DNA from 4 places in the Hyphomicrobium sp. 01T421 genome. Region 1 is predicted to be linked to each of the others. Evidence: predicted binding sites of a transcription regulator. Region 1 holds the regulator's gene; each other region holds the start of a gene.
The links. Region 1 encodes LexA, which represses DNA repair genes until DNA is damaged. Its sites were predicted from a motif close to TGTTCNNNNTGTGTTCNG; they were not measured.
Positions count from the first base shown of each region.

Region 2: a site for LexA is predicted at 2,335-2,352, ahead of AC1DK3_RS01430 (PA0069 family radical SAM protein). Genes of this name have one in related genera too.
Region 3: a site for LexA is predicted at 2,056-2,073, ahead of AC1DK3_RS16220 (YifB family Mg chelatase-like AAA ATPase). Genes of this name have one in related genera too.
Region 4: a site for LexA is predicted at 1,420-1,437, ahead of recA (recombinase RecA). Genes of this name have one in related genera too.

Region 1 covers NZ_JBFTQC010000001.1:1,127,530-1,130,944, reverse strand. Annotated here, with positions in the region: gene AC1DK3_RS05205 (hypothetical protein) at 1-205, shown strand, start outside; gene AC1DK3_RS05200 (hypothetical protein) at 729-863, opposite strand; gene AC1DK3_RS05195 (hypothetical protein) at 1,038-1,280, opposite strand; gene lexA (transcriptional repressor LexA) at 1,550-2,356, shown strand; gene AC1DK3_RS05185 (ComEC/Rec2 family competence protein) at 2,396-3,415, opposite strand, start outside.
Region 2 covers NZ_JBFTQC010000001.1:293,868-297,282, forward strand. Annotated here, with positions in the region: gene AC1DK3_RS01420 (DNA methyltransferase) at 1-315, opposite strand, end outside; gene AC1DK3_RS01425 (ribonuclease HII) at 482-1,144, opposite strand; gene AC1DK3_RS01430 (PA0069 family radical SAM protein) at 1,177-2,289, opposite strand; gene AC1DK3_RS01435 (TIGR04283 family arsenosugar biosynthesis glycosyltransferase) at 2,439-3,146, shown strand; gene moaB (molybdenum cofactor biosynthesis protein B) at 3,167-3,415, opposite strand, start outside.
Region 3 covers NZ_JBFTQC010000002.1:393,373-396,787, reverse strand. Annotated here, with positions in the region: gene folD (bifunctional methylenetetrahydrofolate dehydrogenase/methenyltetrahydrofolate cyclohydrolase FolD) at 1-163, shown strand, start outside; gene AC1DK3_RS16225 (KTSC domain-containing protein) at 192-473, opposite strand; gene AC1DK3_RS16220 (YifB family Mg chelatase-like AAA ATPase) at 485-2,011, opposite strand; gene AC1DK3_RS16215 (DUF3800 domain-containing protein) at 2,291-3,184, opposite strand; gene AC1DK3_RS16210 (hypothetical protein) at 3,210-3,415, opposite strand, start outside.
Region 4 covers NZ_JBFTQC010000004.1:109,430-112,844, forward strand. Annotated here, with positions in the region: gene fae (formaldehyde-activating enzyme) at 48-620, opposite strand; gene AC1DK3_RS19280 (hypothetical protein) at 762-1,277, opposite strand; gene recA (recombinase RecA) at 1,492-2,628, shown strand; gene alaS (alanine--tRNA ligase) at 2,912-3,415, shown strand, end outside.

The sequences.
Region 1 (3,415 bases):
GGGGCTTATTTCGGAGAAATACAAAAAGGAGGTGCAAAAATTTGCGTCGTGCGAAGCGCTCATTTCGACCAGCACTATGCATAGATACGTGCATTCTCTCACGTTTGCGCCGTCACCAGGCCATCTCACCGCCCTCTGGGATACCTTGGCCGAATTTCTCGTTCGTTGTTTGAACCGCTCTTCTGATAGTCGGCAAGCGGCCTAATCGGAGCAGAGATCGCAAGGACAAGCGGTTCTGTTGGCACTGCTCATATTCATCCGTGTCAAAAAAACTTATCCCCGCTCTCGCCTTCCCTCGCATAATCGTTTCGCCCATCCGGCAAAGGGCTCGTGCGCAAGGCGTTGCGCCGGGCTCGGGTGGGGCAGCCCGACCCGGGGCGTGACGCGCGCTTCCGGACAAGGCGATCGACCGGTTCGCACAGGGTGAGAAGCCTGTGTGCGGAGCATCCCGCTGACGTAAAGTGACCGCGCTCGAGACCCTGTTCTCGGTCTGTCACGGAGCGGATCGGTTCCGAGACTTCATTGCTGCACGACCCAGCCGCGGAACCCGTCCGCTTCGTGCTTTTTGATTGCGCACGGCGACTCCCCTCTGGGGAGCCGGCCGCCGTGCGCGTTCGATGTGGCGTCGTTCTTCGTTGTGGGGGCCAACGACTCCGCTGGCGCGGAGCCGGGCTTTTTGCTTGGCACCGGCGACACCGCTTACGCGGAGCCGGCCGCCGGTGCGGAAATCAACGTCGAGAGGAAGCGTGGAAGCTCGGGATGAAATGGTGTCCGGCGCGGCCGCCGGTGACGGCGTTGGCTATGAGCGTTCCGAGAACGGTGACGATGACGCCTATGACGATCTGCGAGAACCAACCCTGCATGGCCCGACAATGCCCGCTCAAACAGCCCATAGTCCCAATGGCGCGTCCGGTGTTGAACCGGCGGCGACCGGGTTTCCGTCGCACGGCACGCGTGCTTTTGCGCGGCCGCGTCGCGGCGGAATTCGGGCACCCCTATTGGCGCGGGTCATTCCGGCGCGGTCTATTGCGGCGCTTCTATTCCGGCTCGGGGGCCGCCGGCTTGCAGACGAGATCGATCTGCGTGCACGTCGCGTCGCGCACGTCGATCAGCGCCTTGCACTCGGCGGTCGACTGCTCCTTCGTGCATTTCAGGGCCTTCGCCGTCGCTTCCTTGCAGAGCGCCTTCATGTCGTCGCAGCCGTCGGCGCGGGCCTCTCCTCCGCAAAGCGCCAGCACCGCCACGGCTGTCAGGAACAGCGGAGACCATTTCATCTGCATTTCGCGTTCTCCCGTTACCGCTCATCAGCGGAGTTTGGATTCGCGGAGCCGTTCAATCTGGCCGCTTAGCCATGCGAGGCATTCGAGCCACTCGCGCGTTGCCATTGACGCTGTCGAATAGGGATAACGCGGGGCGCGCTTGCGGAACGAGACAAGAACGTGTAGCGTACATACATGATTTGTACCGTCATTCAGCGGGTGCCCGATCGGTGGTCAGCGTTTCGGCCCACGGTCCCCGCGCAGCCATGGAAGGCTTGAGACGAAACGCGATGCTCACCGAGAAACAGAAAGACCTCCTGCTCTTCATCCATGCGCGCATGCAGGAACGCGGCGTGCCCCCATCCTTCGACGAAATGAAGGATGCGCTGGATCTGAGGTCTAAATCCGGCATTCACCGGCTGATCACGGCCCTTGTGGAGCGCGGGTTCATCCGCCGGCTGCCGCACAGGGCGCGGGCGATCGAAGTGATCAAGCTGCCGGATAATCAGACCGGCGGGCAGACAGGCGTCCAGAATGGCGGCCAGATTGGTGGCCAGGCGGTTGCGCCAAATGCCGGCCACCACGCGGGCCACACTTCAGGCGCGTCCGTCGCATCCATGCCCCAACGTGGCGGCTTCCAGCCCAGCGTGATCGAAGGCTCCGGGCCGCGGGCGAGCGTTTCTCCGCCGCCGCCGTCGCACATCATCGATGCGCGGACGGTATCGATCCCCGTCATGGGGCGGATCGCTGCCGGTACGCCGATCAGCGCCATTCAAAACCACACGCACGACATCGCCGTGCCGCCGGACATCCTGACGAACGGCGAACATTTCGCGCTCGAGGTGAAGGGCGACTCGATGATCGAGGCGGGTATCCACGACGGCGATACCGTCATCATCCGCCGGTGCAATAACGCCGAGAACGGGGACATCATCGTTGCGCTCGTCGAAGGCGAGGAAGCGACGTTGAAGCGGCTTCGCAAGAAGGGCTCGACGATTGCGCTCGAAGCGGCCAACCCCGAATTCAAGACGCGCATTTTCGGGCCCGACCAGATCGACATCCAGGGCCGGCTCGTGGGGCTGTTGCGGCGCTACTGAGCTGCTACTGAGTGACTACAGAGCTGGGCGCAGAGGGAGTTACTGGGCGTCGTTGGCGGCCGGCACGGCATTCGTGAACTCTGCTGTGAACTCTGGCTCAAAGTCCGGCTCCTCGCCCGGATCGCTCTCGGCGAGCGTTCGCGGCTCGACTTCAGCTTCCGCCATTGACCGCGGAGGCGCCGCAGCCGGTGGCGCTGCGCCGGGTGTCTCTAGGATGCGGGGTTTCGGAAGGCCGCCGCGCGTTTTCCTTTCGGGCATGACGCTCCACGGCCGCTCGCCGCGGCGGGATGCGACCGTCTCAAGGCGAACGCGCGGCTCGGGGTTATCATCGCTTCGATCGATGTAGAGGGCGTAGGAGCCGTTACGCCAACGGTCGAAGACGTCGATGACGGTCGCCGGCACCGCGCAGTCTTCGGGCTTCGGGTCATTGATCACCAGCACATCGGCATTCAAGCAATCGTCGGTCACGGCTGCCGGATGCCGGGCGACCGCGACCGTTGCGCCTTTGACGTGGGCAATGCAGCCGACCGCATCACACGAGAACGCGTCGCCGGATTGCGCGTCGCGCGCCGTCCGGCCGTCTCCGTCGTATTCGAGCCAGCGGTCCAGGTCGTATTTCGCGCCCTTGTTCGGGAGTGCTGAAAGTTTTCCGGACGTATCGCGCACGGCGATCAGGCCTTTCTGGCCGATGAGGATATCCGGGCGTGACATCAATGGCGCTCCGAGCAGGCCCAGAACGAAGAGAGCGACGCCGAAGAGCCGGATTCGCGTTTGCCAAAGCGAAAGCCAAATTCCGCCGGCAAGCATGAGAATGAATGCGAATGCCGGGATTTCCGGAAGGTGGCCGACGGCGCCGGGCAGCGCGCCGACCTTGTTCGCGCACCAGGCCATGCCTTCGATGCCCCAACCCATCGGCTTCAGGCCGAACCATTCAAGCCCGAACGGCATCAGAACCATCGCCAGCAATGCTGCGGGCATAACGATGATGTTGCAGATCGGGATGGCGATCATATTGCCGAGCACGGCATATTGCTGGCTCTGGTGAAAGTTATAGGCGGC
Region 2 (3,415 bases), 830 kb from region 1:
GCGGAAGATGTTGTGATAGGAGCCGATGACCCAGATCGCGCCATCCGGTTTCAGGACGCGGCGCACCTCGGTGAGCCATGCGCGGCAAAATGAATCATAGGCCGCGAAGTCGTCGAATTTATCCCATTGGTCGTCGACGCCATCGACCTTCGTATTGTTCGGGCGCATGAGATCGCCGGCGAGCTGCAGATTGTACGGCGGATCGGCGAAAACGAGATCGACGCTCGCTGTCGGGAGCTTCTTGAGCTCAGCGATGCAATCACCAACGAGAATCTTCCCGCTCTGCGAGCGGACTTTGACGCGACGCGAACCCATGTACAGAACCTGCTACGCTACGATTACTAAACGCTCGCCTCATACATACTCATGGCGCGAGCCTGCGAGCTTTGTACATGATCGGAAGCGCGCGTGAATACACGTTCGACACACGCAAGCGATTTATATTTTTTGATTCGATGTGCAACTTGAGTCCGCTCGCGGACTAAGCGTCGGCGAGCCCAAGTCCGAGCGCCGGTCCGAGACCGAGTGCAAGTTGCACCGGTTTGAACGATCGCCGGTGCATCGCCGAGACGCCGAGCTTGTCGATTGCCGCCTGATGTTCCGGCGTGCCGTAGCCCTTGTGGCGCTCGAAGCCGTAGCCAGGATAATCGCGCGCCATCTCCATCATCATCCGGTCGCGCGTAACCTTCGCGATAATCGATGCGGCCGCAATCGAAAGGCACTTGGAATCGCCTTTGACGATCGTCCGCGTCGACATCGCAACTCTCGGCGCTTTATTGCCGTCGATGAGCACCAGCTTCGGAATCTCAGTAAGCTGGCTGATGGCCTGAGCCATCGCCCAGAGTGTAGCGCCCAGAATATTCTCGCGATCGATCCGCTCGACGTCGGCAACGCCCACAGCGACAATCGCGACCTTCATGATGCGTCGGTAGAGAAAGGCGCGAGAGTCTTCGTCGAGAATTTTGCTGTCGTCGATATTCGCCGGGATCTTATCGGGATCGAGGATGACGGCCGCCGCAATGACAGGTCCCGCCCACGGTCCTCGGCCCGCCTCATCCACGCCCGCAATCGGTCGAGAGCCGAGCTGATGCTCCGCGGCTTCGAGTTCGAACGTCGGCTTGATGCGCGAATCGGCGATCTTCATTCACAAACTTGATCATCGCGCCGACCGCGATGTCAAAGCAGTGAGAGCTGTTGTCCCCCGTTTCCGGGCCTAATGAAAAGATCAGTTCGAAGCGGAACGCGTTCATCGCCGAGGCCGAGCCGCTTCTTTGCGAGCCGGAAGCGGAGAGCGATCTGCGAAGCATATGGACCTCGCCCGCGTTGGCGGACGCCGAAATCAGCCGTGTAGTCACGCCCGCCGTGCATTGAACGAAGCAGCGAAATGACTTTGTCGGCGCGATCGGGAAATTCCTCTCGCAGCCATTCGCGAAAGAGATCTTTGATCTCGAGCGGCAACCGCAGCAGCACGTAACCCGCATCGCGCGCGCCGGCTTCCCGGGCAGCTTCCAGTATCGGCTCGATTTCATGATCCGTCAGGCCCGGAATGATCGGCGCCACCATGACCGTCACCGGAATTCCAGCATCCGCGAGCCGCTTGACGGTATCGAGCCGCCGCGACGGCGTCGCCGCGCGGGGCTCCATCGCGCGGGCAACATGACGATCGAGCGTTGTTATCGAGACCGCGACTCTCGCCAAATTCTTCGCAGCCATCGGACCCAGAATATCGATATCGCGCGCGACGAGCGCCGATTTCGTGATGATGCCGATCGGATGATTGGTCTTCGCCATGACTTCGAGTATTGCGCGCGTAATCCGGCGTTCCCGCTCGATCGGCTGATAAGGATCTGTATTGCCGCCGATCGCAATCGTTTCCGGTTTGTAGCCAGGCCGTTTGAGTTCGCGCTCTAGAAGAACGGCGGCGTTGGGTTTCGCGTAGAGCTTCGTCTCGAAATCGAGACCCGCCGAATGCCCGAGATAGCAATGGCTCGGCCGCGCATAGCAATAGATGCAGCCGTGCTCGCAACCCCTGTACGGATTTATCGAGCTGTCGAAGGAAACGTCGGGGCTGTCGTTATGCGAGATGATCGACTTGCTCGTGTCCTCGAAAACCTCTGTTTTGAAGGCCTCGAGGTCGCCGAGCGTCTCCCATCCGTCGTCGAACTCTTCATGCGCCTGAGCCTCGAAGTGCCCCGTTCTGTTGGAGCGCGCACCCCGGCCGCGGCGGCGCTCGGTATCCACCACGTCCGGCACCCCCGGATAATCTGAAAAGTCTCTGTGCGAAGCCATTTCCCGACCGAACTCTCGAACCGCGGAGCTGATTAGCAGCTTTCCAAGAACAAATAAAGAACAAACAGCAGACGGAATTCGTTGCCGTGGTTAAGACCCGCGACGTGGCGCGCCTTGCCGCAGGGTCTCCGGCGTGCCAGGAAATGAACATGATCTCGGTAATCATTCCCGCGCGAAACGCTGAGCATAGGTTGGCCGCCACGCTAGCCGCGCTGGTTCCGTCGGCAATCGGCGGTATCGTCAAGCAGGTCATCGTCGTCGATGCGGGATCGACGGACAGTACCGCTGAGGTCGCAGATCAAGCCGGAGCCGACGTGGTCGATAGCGCTCCGGGGCGCGGCGGACAGCTGGCTCAAGGCGCAGCTCTCGCGCGCTTTCCGTGGCTCCTCTTTCTAAACGCCGATACCGTCCTCGAAGATGGCTGGGAACGCAGCGCAACGGCCTTCATGCGCCGGGTCGATCGCGGTGAGCGTTCGATGGCTGCAGGCGCCTTCACATTCCGCCTCGACGACAAAGGCATTGCCCCGCGCCTGCTCGAGCGTCTCGTCCATCTGCGGTGCAAGATCTTGCGCGTGCCCTACGGAGATCAGGGCCTGCTGATCCCGCGCCAACTCTTCGATGCCGTCGGCGGCTACAAAAATCTGCCGATCATGGAAGACATCGATCTGGCTCGCCGTCTTGGCCGCAGACGTCTCGCAATGCTCGACGCGTACGCCACAACATCGGCCGAGCGATACAAGCGGGACGGATATCTGTCGCGTTCCTTGCGCAACCAGATCTGCCAAGTGCTCTATGGTGCCGGTTTACCGATGAGCGTTGTCGCCCGCCTGCACGGATCGGTCGAAACCGCTCCCTAAGCGTTCACTCAAATCCCTTTTCAGCCGGATTTACGATGCTCCTCGAGCCGGGGCATGATCTCGACGAAATTGCACGGACGATGGCGGACATCGAGCTGCAATTTCAGTATTCCATCCCACGCGTCGCGGCACGCTCCCGTCGATCCCGGCAAGCAGAAAATAAACGTCCCGTGCGATACGCCTCCGCACGCCCGTGACTGGATCGTCGACGTACCGACCTTCTGAAACGACAGCATGTGAAACAGAATGGCGAAGCCTTCGATCTCTTT
Region 3 (3,415 bases), on a different contig from region 1:
GACGAAGATCGTCGGCGACGTTGCCTACGAAGAGTGCGCGAAAATCGCAGGCGCGATTACGCCGGTTCCCGGTGGCGTTGGCCCCATGACGATCGCGTGCCTATTGCGGAATTCCGCTCAGGCCGCCGCGATGCAGGCCGGCGTCAAGTCTGCTTTCGGCTGAGCCGACACGTTAAAGTCCGTGGCCCAAGTCAGTGAATTGTGCGCCGGGACCTTCGTGTCCCGGCGTTTTTCGTTGATCGCCAGCGGCGCGTTTCAACGCACTCTTCGCAGGCGTAGTGGCCGCGAATGCGGGTCTTGAAATATTCCGCGACGGAGGCCGCGTTGACGAGGCCCTCGTATTCCCGGCCCGGCACTTCGAAGTAGGTGATGCAGCTGCCGTTCGAAAAAACGATGTCCAACTTCCGGCTTGCAGCGTCGTATTCAGCGGCATGAATAACCGACGATTTCCGAAACTCCATTTTCTTCACCATTCTCGACTTCACTATACTCTGACTTGCCGCAGCGTCTCCCCTCGATAGCTCAGGGCTTCCGCTACATGAGCGCGGGCCACGGTCTCACAACTCTCCAGGTCCGCTATGGTTCGAGCGACCTTGAGCGTGCGGTGAAAGCCTCGCGCCGATAATCCAAGGGTTCCCGCCGCATGGCGGAGCAGCGCCACACCCGCTTCGTCGGGCGTCGCCGTTTGTTCGAGAAGCGTTGCCGAGCAATCGGCATTCGTGCGGACACCTTTTGCGCCCAGCGCCGCGAACCGCGTGCGTTGTCGATCGCGAGCCGCGGCGACGCGAGAGCGGACTTCGGCGCTTCCTTCGGACGGCGCGGGCAAAACGAGATCAGCCGCTGATATCGCGGGGACCTCAATCTGCAGATCGATGCGATCCAGCAGCGGCCCAGACACGCGCGCCTGATAATCGCCAACGCAGCGCGGACCGCGGCGGCATGGTTCGCCGGGATTGCTGCCTCCGCATTTGCACGGGTTCATCGCTGCGATCAGCTGAATGCGGGACGGGTAAGCAATACGGTGGTTCGCCCGGGCGATGACCGTCTCGCCCGATTCCAACGGCTGGCGCAACGCGTCGAGCACGTTCGGCTGGAACTCGGGCAGCTCATCGAGGAAGAGGACGCCATGATGCGCAAGCGAGACCTCGCCGGGCCTTGGCCGCGAGCCGCCGCCAACGAGCGACGCCATGCTCGCCGAGTGATGCGGCGCGCGAAACGGCCGCTCGACCGTGAGCTTGCCGCCAACGAGTTCGCCCGCGAGCGAATGCACCATCGAGACTTCGAGTATCTCTTCGGGTTGTAGGTGCGGGAGGATCGACGGCAGGCGCGAGGCCAGCATCGATTTGCCGGAGCCGGGCGGCCCGATCATCAGCAGGTTGTGGTTGCCTGCAGCCGCGATCTCCAAGACGCGCTTGGCCGTTTCCTGGCCTTTGATATCGCGGAGGTCGACGGCGTAGCTCTGGGTCGGGAGGACGTTAGGCTCGGGCCGGGACAGCGTCTGTGTGCCCTTGAAGTGATTTACGAGCGACAGGAGATGCGGCGCGGCCAGGATCGCGAGGTCTTCGCTGGCCCAGGCCGCTTCGGGGCCCGAGGCTGCGGGGCAGATGAGGCCCTTGCCGATGGCGTTGGCGCCCATCGCAGCGGGCAGCGTGCCCGGCACGGCGCGTATCGAGCCGTCCAGCGCCAGTTCGCCGATGGCGGCATAGCCTGCGATGGCATCCGGCGCGATCGCCTCCATCGCGCACATCATCGCGAGCACGATGGGCAAATCGAAATGGCTGCCTTCCTTCGGCAGGTCGGCGGGCGCGAGGTTGACGGTGATGTGCTTGAACGGGAGCCCGAGGCCGACGGCGTGGAGGGCGTTGCGGACGCGCTCGCGGCTTTCGGCGACCGCCTTGTCGGGCAAGCCGACGATGGCGAAGGCGGCGGCTCCAGGCGTCACGCGGACCTGCACTTCGACAGGCCGTGCCTCTATGCCGATGAACGCGAGCGTGGAGATCTGACCGTACATGTTGCTCCCCCAAGGGGAGCTAATCAGCGGGCTGAGATAAAGTCAAGAACGAATGGGGAACACACGAAATGAACGAAACAGTCCATCAGAATTGAGTTCAATGAATCGAAAACGGAATCAAAATCAATGGGTTGCTCAACTAATTGATTCATAACGACTTATCTTGCCGCAGATGCGAAAATAAGCTACTTTGCAGCCGCTGGTGCGAAACGCTGGAACTATCCGAAGCTGCGGCTGACTGCGGCTCCTAGAGGGAATGACAGCCGGAATGGTTGTCTATCAACCCTCTGGAAGAATCGGACCAGGGCGCACCAGCTTTTCGTCATCATAGCCGAACATCCGAAACAGCTTTTCTTGGCCAGCGCTCAGATTGGCTTCCCAAAGATTCCAAGGCAGACCAGTGACGCCCCATCCGGCGATGCGTCGGTCTTTTCCTTTCCGTGCGATTCGCCCACCGAGATTTGAGACAAACCGGGTGTCGCAAGAGTGAAACCGTCGCTCGTCGACTGCTCTCGAGAATGAACCGCTTATTATGTCAGCAATCTGCAACCCTGCGACGTTGCTCGCCGGCGCGGTCGTAATCAGATCCAAATCTACGACCGGCCAGGCTAGATTGCGTGGCAGCGTGTTAGTACCGGAAGCAAGATTTCTCCGGTCTTTCTCGAGGTATGTTTTAAACCGATCTAAGTAGAATCCACCGCGCTGCGCGATCGTGATTTCCACCGGCCGAGCCTCACCGTAATCGCGGTGGCTTCGCGCGAGGCACCACTCCGTCGCTCGCTCCAGGAGAACTTTTAGAACCATCTGGGAGTACCACAGCTTCCGCCTCGGCTCGATCGAAAAGCTAGTGGCGTCATCTGAATAGACTCGCAAATCCGCGGCTCGCTCAGCGCGCACATTACGATAGTTGAGCATGTTGCCCTTATGAGAAATCAGAGTGAAGCATCGAAGGGGCAACTTGCCGATAAATCGGGTCGCCCAAAGCTTCGTCCGCTCATCGAGGTCGGTAAAATGCAGCGGCTGTCCGCGCCAATGCCGTCGTTGCTGGTTGATCCGATGTACCCATTCGGGAAGATCAGGCTCGCGCCGAGCTGCAACCACAACAGCAGAAACAATGAAAAATTCTGACGCAGCAGCCTTGAGTGCTTGGTCGCCAAATTCATCGCTGAAAATGTGGTAAGCTGGCGGTGCGATATGATCACCCCTTCGTCATCACCAGCGTCATGCCGATCAGGGATGAATTCGTGAACTGAATTTCGACAGCCTGCTTATCGTTGTTGACGACGATGTCCATGTTGGCGGCGACGTCGCTGCCCTGGATGACGACGTGAAAGCCTTTCGGCGTAACGTCGCCGATCAGGTCGCCCTCGAAATTGTGGATCGTCTCTTTCCAGTGTCCCGTCA
Region 4 (3,415 bases), on a different contig from region 1:
GACCCCCACCCCTGACCCCTCCCCGCAAGGGGGAGGGGGATAGACGCTTAGATCTCGCCCTTCAGACCGCGCTCGAAGTATTTGTGGATGATCTTGTCCTGGTTCTCGAGCAGCCAATCGATCGAAGGCTGGTAGTTCATCGCCTTATGGATGGCGAGCGAGGTCGCCTTGCGGTGAATGTCGAACAGAACTTTGTGGTCGAGTTTTTCGATCGTGGCGACCGACGGATGGAGCCAGACCGAAACGATGATGCCGAGGTCGTCGACCTTGTCTTTCGGCAGATCTCCGGAACGCACGGCATCGAGCACGCCCATCGCGGTGGCGTATTGGACGGTGCCCATCAGGATGCTCGTGTAACGCTCGTTGTCGACTGTCACTTTGCTGACGCAGATCGTCGGCGGGCGAACCATGACGTCGGTGTTGAGAAGCGACAGTACGCGGGTGTGGCCTTTGACCTGATCGCCGAGGAGGGTCGCAAACGCGGTGCCGAATGGCCCGTCCATCTCGCCGATCGCAACTTCGGGTTCAGCCGCCGTTCCCGGAGGGCCGCCTGCAACGAGGGCTTCGCCGACGCGAATGCCGAAACGCCCTGATGCGGGGCGGGAAGTAGGACTGCTCATTACGTGTTCACCTTGTGCTTCGGATTGTCGTTATGGCGCCGGTTTAGACGCGGATATCGAGATAACCCAGAGTGCAGGTGGACGCGCCATAAGTTCCAGTTATGGCGCGCCAAAGGTTGCGAGTTGATCCAGAACGCCCGTTTATTCGCAGGGCGTGTCGACGAGGCCGTCAGCGGCGGCCGAGTATCTGCGGCAGGTGTTCGCCGCGACGGGGGTCGCCTCTTCAGTTGTTGCGACGGTTGCCGTTTTCGTTGCCGGTTTCGAGGCGTCGTCTTGTGACGTCACGGCAGCTGTTTCCGGCAGACGGTCGCTTTTTTTCAGCACTGGCTTCAGCTCTGGCGTCGTCTCCGCGGCCGCCGTTTGCTTCGCCGCCTCGGCTGCCGCGAGCTTCTGGGCTTCTCTTTTCTCGAGGGCTATGAGGCGCGCCCGCTTTGCGGCGGCAGCTTGCCGGGCTTCGGCAATCCGGCGCTGTCTTGCCTCGGCTTCGTAGCGGCGACGGCGCTGCTGCTCCCAGGCATTCTGCTCGGCAGCGTGGGCTCCGGCGCGAAGGATGAACATCGCAAAATGGCCGCCGCCACCCATGCGCGCTTGGGCAGTCGACGCGAATACGCTAGCGGCCACGACAGCGGCGAGGAACGTGGCGGAAATCTTGTGCACGGGAGCCTCCTTGGCTTGAACATGCACAGGAGATTGCATCGTGGCGACAAGTGGCGCTGTTTCGCCGGTTACAGGTGTAGCGTTAATGGAACTCCAGGCTCCGCGTTCGCGGGGTGTGAGAACAAAACGAGATTGACAGATTCGGAACAAATCAAGTACACAGATCCTTAATTGATGGCGTGGGGCGCTTGCCATAGGGATTGAGGGTGACACGATGGAACGGCCGGACTGGACTGTGCTCGAAGGGGGCAAAATGGATAAGAAGCAGGCGCTAGAGAATGCACTCGCGCAGATTGACAAGGCCTTTGGCAAAGGGTCGATCATGCGTCTCGGCGCCAGTGAGAAGCTCGACATCGAGGCGATCTCCACGGGATCGCTCGGTCTTGATATTGCGCTCGGAATAGGCGGCCTTCCCAAGGGGCGGGTCGTTGAGATCTATGGGCCTGAATCGTCGGGCAAGACGACGCTGACGCTGCATGTGATCGCGGAGGCTCAGAAGAAGGGCGGAATTTGTGCGTTCGTGGACGCCGAGCATGCGCTCGATCCCACCTATGCGCGGAAGCTCGGCGTCAAGGTCGAGGACCTCTTGATTTCGCAGCCCGACACAGGCGAGCAGGCGCTGGAAATCGCCGATACGCTCGTGCGCTCGGGCGCGATCGACGTGTTGGTCGTGGACAGCGTCGCGGCGCTCACTCCGCAGGCCGAACTCGAGGGCGAGATGGGCGATATGCAGCCCGGAATGCAGGCGCGCCTCATGAGCAAGGCGTTGCGCAAGCTGACCGGCGCTATATCCAAGTCCGGCACCATGGTGATCTTCATCAACCAGATCCGTATGAAGATCGGCGTCATGTTCGGCAATCCGGAGACGACGACGGGCGGCAACGCGCTGAAGTTCTACGCGTCCGTTCGCCTCGATATTCGCCGCATCGGGCAGATCAAGGAACGCGAGGAGTCGGTCGGCAACCAGACGCGCGTCAAGGTCGTCAAGAACAAGGTGGCTCCGCCCTTCAAGCAGGTCGAGTTCGACATCATGTATGGCGAAGGCATCTCGAAGGTCGGCGAGCTGATCGATCTCGGCGTCAAGGCTGGGCTCGTCGAGAAGTCGGGCGCGTGGCTTTCCTATAATGGCGACCGTATCGGCCAGGGCCGCGAGAACGCCAAGACCTATCTCAAGGAAAATCCGAAGGCGGCGGCCGAGTTGGAGCGGGCTATCCGTGCCAATGCCGGGCTCATCGTCGAGAAGATGCTTGCCGATCCGGGTGTTGGTGAGGACGACGGGGAAGAGCCGGACGAGGACGGCGTTCTCCCTGATGAGGAGTCTGGCAAGAAGGTCGCCAAGGCGAAGCGCTAAGGAGGCCACGATCGGCTGCTTCCGGCCGAGGTTACTGTGCGCTGCTGTCGCCCACCGGCGAACCGATCCTCGGATCAGCCCGAGGATCGGATACCCGACGGGTCTGGCAGGCGGGTTTTGACGGGCGCTGGGCGTTCTGAAAATGCCGCGCCTCGCGTCATTCAGTCCGCTATCGCCTTTTCTGGACACGTTCAGAGGCCGCCGCTACAACGGCGGCCTTAAACCGTTCCGAGGCGCGTTCTCGGAGCAAATTCACTCTCAATATCAGGCTCGAAAGCACCATATGGCCGGCGTCAGCGAAATCCGCGCTTCGTTTCTCGATTTCTTTGGAAAGAACGGGCACGAGATTGTGCCGTCATCGCCGCTCGTGCCGCGTAACGATCCGACGCTCATGTTCACGAACGCCGGGATGGTGCAGTTCAAGAACGTCTTCACCGGTCAGGAGACGCGCGCCATTCCTCGCGCCACGTCATCGCAGAAATGCGTGCGCGCGGGCGGCAAGCACAACGACCTCGACAACGTCGGCTATACGGCGCGCCATCACACGTTCTTCGAGATGCTCGGCAACTTCTCGTTCGGCGACTACTTCAAAGAACGCGCGATCGAACTTGCCTGGAATTTGCTGACGAAGGACTTCGGCCTCGACAAGACGCGGCTGCTCGTCACGATCTATCACACGGACGACGAGGCTTACGCGATCTGGAAGAAGATCTCGGGCTTCTCCGACAGCCGGATCATTCGCATCCCGACGAGCGACAACTTCTGGCAGATGGGCGACACGGGACCG